2 regions of the Bradyrhizobium sp. McL0615 genome follow, and region 2 is predicted to be linked to the other one. Evidence: riboswitches for the same ligand, from Rfam matches in the RefSeq annotation. Region 2 holds a riboswitch; the other holds the start of a gene.
The links. Region 2 has a riboswitch for ZMP and ZTP ahead of ACPPVP_RS10975 (bifunctional 5,10-methylenetetrahydrofolate dehydrogenase/5,10-methenyltetrahydrofolate cyclohydrolase). Riboswitches for the same ligand answer to the same signal wherever they lie in the genome.

Region 1 (4,209 bases), 1.9 Mb from region 2:
CCTGCGCGCCTGCTGCCTGTCTCCCGGCGAGGTCGCGACCCCGATCCTGAAGCTGCGCCCGGTGGTGCCGTCGGAAGAGGAGCAGGCCAAGATGCTGCAGCCGGAAGATTGCGGCCGCACTATTGCCTTCGTCGCCAGCATGCCGCCGCGGGTGTGCATGAACGAGATCCTGATCAGCCCGACGCACAATCGCGGATTCATCCAGACGCCGCATAATCGGGATTAGGCGGCTCCCCTTCAGTAGATGGGGTAACGGGCAGGCCAAGTCCTAGCAAGCCGCTCGCTCTCGAAGGCGATCGATCCATTCGCCTTCGAGGCCAACTAATGCACTTTCGACCGGCCAACCCGGCGCCGTCTCGATCAGATGCAGCAGGGTCCATGCAAGTCCGAAGCAATCGTCCGGACCGAAGAGCTTCACCAATGCGCAAGCCTCTTCATCCGTGATCGGCGTTTGAACCTTTGATAACTGCTCCTCAAATGCCTGCATCGTCGGAACGGCAGCAGTTGCAGAACTCGGAAGCGGTCCAAGTACGAGAAGCGTGCTGATCGCTTGCTGCATTTTTCTTTCCACTACGGACCGGGCTCAATCCATCCAATGTGCTCGCTGGCCGTTCATTCGCCGGCCTCGGCCTCCAGGGGCCGGACCGGCGTCCGGTGCCAGCCCTCCTCGTGCTTGCGCCAGTAGGTATCCTTGAGCAGCATTGAGATCGGCCCGGGGCGGTCGTTGCCGAGGATGCGTGTGCCGATGCGCGACGCAGGCATGACGCCGCCGGCGGTCGTCGCCAGAAAAACCTCGTCGGCGTGGTCGAGCGCCGATCGGGGAATCGGTTCAACCGCAGCCTCGATGCCGAGTTCGGCGCAGAGCTCCAGCACCGATCGGCGCGTGATGCCGTGCAGGCTGCCGCGATCTGGCGTTGTCACCCTTCCGTCCTTCACGACGAAGATGTTGAAGCCCGGCCCTTCCGTCAGGAAACCCTCCGTGTCGCACAGCACCGCTGTATCGAAATCGGCGTCGTGGGCTTCCATGAGGCCGGAGGTCAGGTCGTTCCACTGATAGTTCTTGACCGTGGGATCGACCGAGGCGTCGGGCACGCGCGGCGTCGAGGCGATGAAGACATGGGCTCCGCGCGCTTGCACGTCCTTCGGAACGACATCGATCCAGGGCAGCGCATAGGCGATCAGGTGGTTTTCGCAATCGGCTGGCCGGCGCGATCCCGCCACGCGTGGCCGTCCGCGCGAGGCCACCATCGCGACATAGGCGTCGATGAGGCCGGTCAGCGCCACGCAGCGATGCAGGATCGCCTCGATCGCGGCGCGGTCTTCCGGTGGCCGGATCCGGCGCTTCGCCATCGAGCGCTCGAAACGATCGAGATGGTCGGCAAGCCGGAAGAAGCCGCCCTTGAACACATGCACGACGTCGTAGACGACATCGGATCGCGTAAAACCCCAATCGGTGACGGGCAGCACGGCCTCGGCGATCGGGACGAAGTGCCCCCTGACATAGCCGGCGCCGTCGGCGAAGATCGAGTTCTTCATCTTTCATCTCCAGGCATCGCAAGGACTCCGGCCATACTATGCCGGTGCGAACGTCCACAGTATTGCCAGTTATTGGCAGCCGTACACATTCATTGCAGTACTCCGAAGCCAGCTCGGAAATATCAGGCATACCCTTGAGCCGCGTCGATTGTGCCTCTATACAAGCGATCTCGCGCGACTGGCGATCGCAGATGGGGCACCATCGGGGAGCGCGAGAAAATCAGCCGCGCGCCTGGGCAATCGGAAAAATCCGATCCACCTTCTGATGAAGGAGCGGCCCAATGTTGACCACCATCCAGATCGCCGGATTGCAGACCTTCGGATACCATGGCTTGTTCGAGGAAGAACGCAGTCTCGGGCAGAAGTTCACCTTCGACATCGACGCGACGTTGAATCCGGCTCCGACGCACCGGGACGACAAACTAGATGCGTCGATCCGCTACGATGCCGTGGTGGACGCCGCGGTGAGCCTCGCCAGCGGGACGAAATATCAAACGCTGGAAGCGCTAGGCGAGGCCGTTGCGATCGGCCTGCTGCGCCGCTTCGCATTGATCGACACCATTACTGTTGGCGTTTCCAAGTTCAGCCCCCCAATCCCGCATACGCTCGGCAAGGTCGGAATTGCGGTGCGCCTGGCCCGATCCGATCTGGCGGATAGGCCTACGGCGGGGGCGCTGGAGGCACTTTTCTAGATTGTTGCGAAAGACATCGGCCGAGCTTTTTTGAGCTACGGGTGCTATCCGTGGTCGTCCCTGCGAAAGCAGGGACCCATAACCACCGGCCTTGGTTTGGCGATGACTATCAGTCACCGTGCCTGATTGTGAAATCACGCGGTATGGGTTCCTGCGTTCGCAGGGACGACACCGGGGCGGATTGTGCGAGCACGGCCCGAACTCTCAAAAGTTTCAGCCATCACGATAATTTATTCGCCGAAACCGGCCGAAAAACCTCCCGTAGCTCGGCCCAACGACGACGAAATCAACCCGGTCAATCGACCTGGCGTCGTTGTTTTGAGCACCGGCGGATGACCCGCCGGCCATCGCAATCCTCGGGAGAAGATTCCATGTCCAAACGTATTGCACTGCTGTCCGCCGCTGTGTTCAGCGCCCTGGCTTTCACCGCCACCATCACCGCGCCCGCCAGCGCGGAAGAAAAGACCGTGATGGTCGGCGGCGCCGCGATGTTCCCCTCCAAGAACATCGTCCAGAACGCCGTCAACTCGAAGGATCACACCACGCTGGTTGCCGCGGTGAAGGCTGCCGGCCTGGTCGAAACGCTGGAAAGCAAGGGCCCGTTCACGGTGTTCGCGCCGACCAATACCGCTTTCGGCAAGCTGCCGGCCGGCACCGTCGACACGCTGGTGAAGCCTGAGAATAAGGCGACCCTGACCAAGATCCTCACCTACCATGTCGTGCCCGGCAAGCTCGCCGCCGCCGACCTGAAGGACGGCATGAAGCTGAAGACCGCCGAAGGCGAAGAGCTGACGGTCAAGCACCAGGACGGCAAGACCTGGATCGTCGACGCCAAGGGCGGAACCTCGATGGTTACGATCTCGAACGTCAACCAGTCGAACGGCGTGATCCATGTGGTCGACACCGTGCTGATGCCGGCGTCCTGAGCTCCCGCGCGCCCTGACTGGTCCCAACAGGGCGTGTGGATTGGCGAGCCGGGGCAACCCGGCTCGCTTTTTTGTGAATTCCATAGGCGCCATGCATCGATCTGATAGCGTCATGGCAGTAACGCTGGCCCGGTTCCGGGCGTATAAATCAAATACCCAATTGCAGACGGGAAACGGATATGTCGGCCCTCACAGTCAGCGACGAGCACGCCGCGTCAACCAAGGCAAAAGTCATCCAGCCGGCCTGGGTGCGTGCGCTGCACTGGACCAACGCCTTCGCGATGGTCCTGATGATCATGTCGGGATGGCAGATCTATAACGCCTCGCCGCTGTTCAATTTCAGCTTTTCCAGCAGCCTCACGCTCGGCGGCTGGCTCGGCGGGGCCCTGCTCTGGCATTTCGCCGCGATGTGGCTGTTGATGGTCAACGGCCTGATCTATCTGACCGTGGGTCTCGCCACCGGCCGCTTCCGCAAGAAGCTGCTGCCGATCACGCCGGAGGGCGTGATCTCGGATACCAAGGCGGCGCTGACCGGGAAGCTCTCGCACGAGGATCTCACCAAGTACAACCAGGTGCAGAAGCTGCTTTATGCCGGGATCATCGTCATCGGCATCCTTATCGTGCTGTCGGGGCTGGCGATCTGGAAGCCGGTGCAGTTGCAATATCTGACGGCGCTGTTCGGCGGTTATGACGCCGCCCGCTACGTCCACTTCTTCTGCATGGCGGCGATCGTCGCCTTCATGGTGGTTCATGTCGCGCTCGCCCTTCTGGTGCCGAAGAGCCTGCGCGCCATGATCATCGGCCGCTAATTAGAGCATGATCCGGAAAAGCGGTTACCGGTTTTCCGACAAGATCATGCGTAAGATATAACAAGGAGCACGGTCATGGGCCGCATGCGCAACCTTCTCATCCCCGGCGTTGACAAGACGCTGCTCATCAGAGACGCGATCAAGACCATGCCGGATCTGAGCCGCCGGCGCTTCATCTCCGGTGGTGCCAGCCTCGGCGCGCTGACGCTGCTCACCGGCTGCGACGTGACCGACAGTTTCTCGGCC
Region 2 (4,209 bases):
CTGATCAATTACGTGCCGATGCAATGCAAGGGCGCGTTCCGCCAGGTTTATCCCGGCTTCGTGCAGCTCACCGCCTTCGTGTCGATGAATCTCGAGCGCCATATCAAGCAGCACATCGACCTCGCCAATCATCTGGCCAAGGGTGAGAAGGAGAAGGCGGAAGTCATCAAGACCTTCTACGACGAATATTTTGCCGTGATGGACCTGCCGGCGGAATTCTACATCGAGACCGTGCGCGACGTGTTTCAGGAGCACCTGCTGCCGCAAGGCAAGCTGATGCATCGCGGCCGGCCGGTGAACCCGGCCTCGATCAAGCGCATGGGCCTGATGACGGTGGAAGGCGAAAAGGACGACATCTGCTCGATCGGCCAGACCTTGGCGGCGCAGGACCTCTGCACCGGCGTGCGCGCCTATCGCAAGGTGCACCACATGCAGGCCGGCGTCGGCCATTACGGCGTGTTTTCGGGCAAGCGCTGGAACAACGAGATCTATCCGCTGCTGCGGGATTTCGTGCATGTGAATGCGTGAGGGATTTGTTGCGTCATGCGCAATGCCGTAGGGTGGGCAAAGCGAAGCGTGCCCACCATCTCGCAGCTCGATTGGTGATAAATGGTGGGCACGTCGCTTCGCTCCTTTGCCCACCCTACGGCTGAGCGATAGATTGCTTCGCTCCTCGCAATGACGATGCGCCGGCTCTAGCAGCCCCTCCCTCCCCGCGCTAACATCCCCCCAAGGCCGACCGCTCAAGAGTCGTCCGCGGAGGATCAGTTATGCGTCTTTCGATCAATCTTCGCGCTGTCGCGCTCGCCATTCTCAGCATATGCCTGCTGACCGTTACGGCCTCTGCCGCCGAAGTCCGCGTGATGATCTCGGGCGGGCTGACGGCGGCCTACAAGGTGCTGGTGCCGGAATTCGAGCGCGCCACCGGTCACAAGGTGCTGACCGCCTACGGGCCGTCGATGGGCACGACGACCAACGCCATTCCGATCCGGCTGGAGCGCGGCGAGCCTGCCGACGTCCTGATCATGGTCGGCTATGCGCTCGAAGATCTCGCCAAAAATGGCAAGGTGATCGCGGGCAGCAGCGTCGATCTCGTCAAGTCGCCGATCGCGGTCGCCGTGAAATCGGGCACGCCGAAGCCGGACATCTCGACGGCGGATGCGGTCAAGCGCGCGCTGCTGGCAGCGAAGACCATCGCCTATTCGGACAGCGCCAGCGGCGTCTACGTCTCGACCGAAATGTTCGACAAGCTCGGCATCAAGGAGGCCATGGAAGGCAAGGCGCGGAAAATTCCGGCAACTCCCGTCGGCGAGATCGTCGCGCACGGCGACGCCGAGATCGGCTTTCAGCAGATGAGCGAATTGAAGCCGGTGGAAGGCATCGACATCATCGGCCCGCTGCCGAACGAGTTGCAGAAGATCACGGTGTTTTCTGCAGGCATCGCCACCGTCTCGAAAGAACCGGATGCCGGCAAGGCGCTGATCAAGTTTCTCGCCTCACCCGCCGCCCGCGCCGAAATCGTCAAGAGCGGCATGGACCCGATTCCGGCAGGCGCGACCAACTAGATCGGGCAGCTAATGAAGCCTCGCTGACCGGGCTTTCGCGGCCTTTACTGTATTCGCCATCAGGCAGGCGATGGTCATCGGACCAACGCCTTTTGGCACGGGCGTCACGGCGCCGGCGATCTGCACCACCTCCTCGAAAGCGACATCGCCGCGCAAATCGTAACCGCCTTCCGGCCGCGCGACGCGCGCGGTGCCGACATCGATGACGATGGCCCGCGGCTTGATCCAGTCTCCGCGCACCAATCCGGGCCTGCCGACCGCGCTGACCAGGATATCCGCGCCGCGGCAGATGAACTGGGTGTCGCGCGTATGGATGTGGGTTTGCGTCACGGTCGCCCGCTCTTCCAGCAGCAGCGCGGCCATCGGCTTGCCCACGATATTGGAGCTGCCGATGACGACGGCATGGCAACCGGTCAGATCGGAAACCATCGACTTGATCAGCTTCAGGCAGCCCAGCGGCGTGCATGGAACGAGGCTATCCGCACCGTGGAGGCCGGCATTCAGGGCATGCAGGCCGTCGACATCCTTCGCCGGATCGACCGCGGCCATGATCCGCAACGTGTCGATGTGTGCGGGCAATGGCAGCTGGACAAGAATGCCGTCAATGTCGGCTTGCGCATTCAGCGTGGCGATGACGGAAAGCAGCTCGTCCTCGGTGACGCTGTGCGGCAGGATTTTCGTCTCGCCCCGCAAGCCCAGCTTCCGCGCCATCCTGATCTTGCTGCGGACGTAGATGTGACTGGCCGGGTCGTCGCCGACCAGAACCACGGCCAGGCCCGGCGCGCACGACAGGTGATCCAGCTCACCCGCAACATTGTCGAGAAGGATTTGAGCGTGTTTATGCCCGTCAATGATTTCCGCAGTCATGGCACCTCCGTTCAAGGTTGGTGCCCAGGCGCGCGGCAAATCGTCCCTGCGCTCCCCGATGGTCCTCCATCTGAGCGCCAGTCGCGCAGAGGAGTGCCTGATAGCGGCTTAGAGCAGCGAAAGCAATGCCCGTGAAACGAGGATGACCTGGATATCGCTCGGCTCGTCCGAGCTGCGCTTGCTAAGATTTTTTTTTAGCTGCCGCCGAGCGCCCACCAAACAAGGGCGAGTCCGGAGAGCACAACCAGGATGTAAAGACGATCTCCGAGACATATGAAAACGGCGTCTCGTCATACGATAGCAGCCTTGGTTCGCGGCCTTTGCTTCTTTGCCAAACCTTCCCCTCATCAAGCCACAACTGCAATTTGCCGCCCGCGCTGAATGCAAGGAACAAGCCTAGAGCGCCCGCCAAGAGTCGATCCGAGAACATGCCCTTATGATCCCGAGCCTTCCTGAAGCCGTGTTAAACCAAACTCCCCCGCTTTATCTTATCGCCTTAGTCCGCATTCACCGATGCATGTGCTGTATCGCCAGCAGCACGATCACGGCGAGCGCCAGCACGATGGTCGTGCTCTTCCAGAACAGCAGCGGATTGCGCTCGATCAGCGGCGTCGATGAGGTCGAGAGATAGTTCGCGTTGGGATGACGCAGGTCGAACAAGAATTCCGAAAAACTGTCATAACGCTTGTAGGGATTGGGATGCACGGCCTTCTCGAGCGTGCCATCGATCCATTGCGGCAATTCGCGGTCACCATGTGAGGCCGGACGATAGACCAGCCTGTTGAACTGCGATCGCGTCCGCGCATTCGCGATCTGCGCACCGTAGGGCAGCTTTCCGGTCAGCATGTGGTAGGTGATGACGCCGAGGGAAAACAAATCGGAACGTGAGGTCGCCGGCTCGCCGAGAAAATATTCGGGCGCGGTATATTGCTGCGTGCCGAGAATATCGCTGTGCATGCCTGACGGTTCGGCCTCGACGACGCCGGTGATTTTGGTTGAACCGAAATCGATGATCTTCACCGTGCCGGTGGCGTCGACCATGATGTTGTCGGGCCGGATGTCCTGGTGCAGCATCTCCTTGCGGTGGAACGCACGCAGCCCCTTGGCGATCTGCTCGACGATGCCGCGCACGGTTTCCAGGCTGGGCTTCGGGTTGTCGATCATCCATTGCGTCAGCGTCTGGCCGTCGATGTATTCGGTCGCGACATACAGGAAGTTGCGCTTGCGCTGCAGCAGGCAGGGCTTCAGGACATGCGGGCTGTCGATCCGCCGCGCCACCCACTCCTCCATCATGAACCGCTTCAGATAGGAGGGATCGTCGCGCAGATCGATCGACGGAATCTTGATGGTGACCACGGCCTCGGTCTCGATGTCGACGGCGAGATAGATGTGGCTGCGGCTGGAGCCGTGCAGCTCGCGGACGATCCGGTAGCCATCGAATACCGCCCGCGCTTCCAGCAGCGGCGGCAGCGGCAATTCATGCGGTTGCGCGAACACTTCGCTGGCGGCGCCGTCAGGCACTTCATCGACGCGGACGATCTGGACCGTGAGGTTGTCCTTGCTGCCGAGATCGAACGCCATCTCGACAATATTCTTTGCGGCCAGGTCCAGATCAGCCGCGCCGTCCTTGATCGCCCTCGCAATGACGCGGTCGCCGACATGCTCGTAAATGCCGTCGGTGACCAGCACGAAGGTGTCGCCGTTCTCGATCTTGAACGTCAGATGATCGATTTCGACCTGCGAATTCACGCCAAGCGCACGGCCGAGATAGCTTTGC

Region 1: it holds a riboswitch for ZMP and ZTP, as region 2 does, so the genes downstream of both, folB (dihydroneopterin aldolase) here and ACPPVP_RS10975 (bifunctional 5,10-methylenetetrahydrofolate dehydrogenase/5,10-methenyltetrahydrofolate cyclohydrolase) in region 2, are expected to answer to the same signal.

What each region holds. Positions count from the first base shown of each region.
Region 1 covers NZ_CP188254.1:423,875-428,083, forward strand. The annotation lists gene ACPPVP_RS01960 (SDR family oxidoreductase) at 1-226, shown strand, start outside; gene ACPPVP_RS01965 (hypothetical protein) at 269-559, opposite strand; gene ACPPVP_RS01970 (aminotransferase class IV) at 613-1,536, opposite strand; ZMP/ZTP riboswitch at 1,701-1,781, shown strand; gene folB (dihydroneopterin aldolase) at 1,821-2,228, shown strand; gene ACPPVP_RS01980 (fasciclin domain-containing protein) at 2,600-3,154, shown strand; gene ACPPVP_RS01985 (cytochrome b/b6 domain-containing protein) at 3,334-3,963, shown strand; gene ACPPVP_RS01990 (molybdopterin-dependent oxidoreductase) at 4,039-4,209, shown strand, end outside.
Region 2 covers NZ_CP188254.1:2,295,991-2,300,199, reverse strand. The annotation lists gene ACPPVP_RS10985 (polyhydroxyalkanoate depolymerase) at 1-528, shown strand, start outside; gene ACPPVP_RS10980 (substrate-binding domain-containing protein) at 771-1,565, shown strand; gene ACPPVP_RS10975 (bifunctional 5,10-methylenetetrahydrofolate dehydrogenase/5,10-methenyltetrahydrofolate cyclohydrolase) at 1,575-2,432, opposite strand; ZMP/ZTP riboswitch at 2,448-2,527, opposite strand; gene ACPPVP_RS10970 (protein kinase domain-containing protein) at 2,940-4,209, opposite strand, start outside.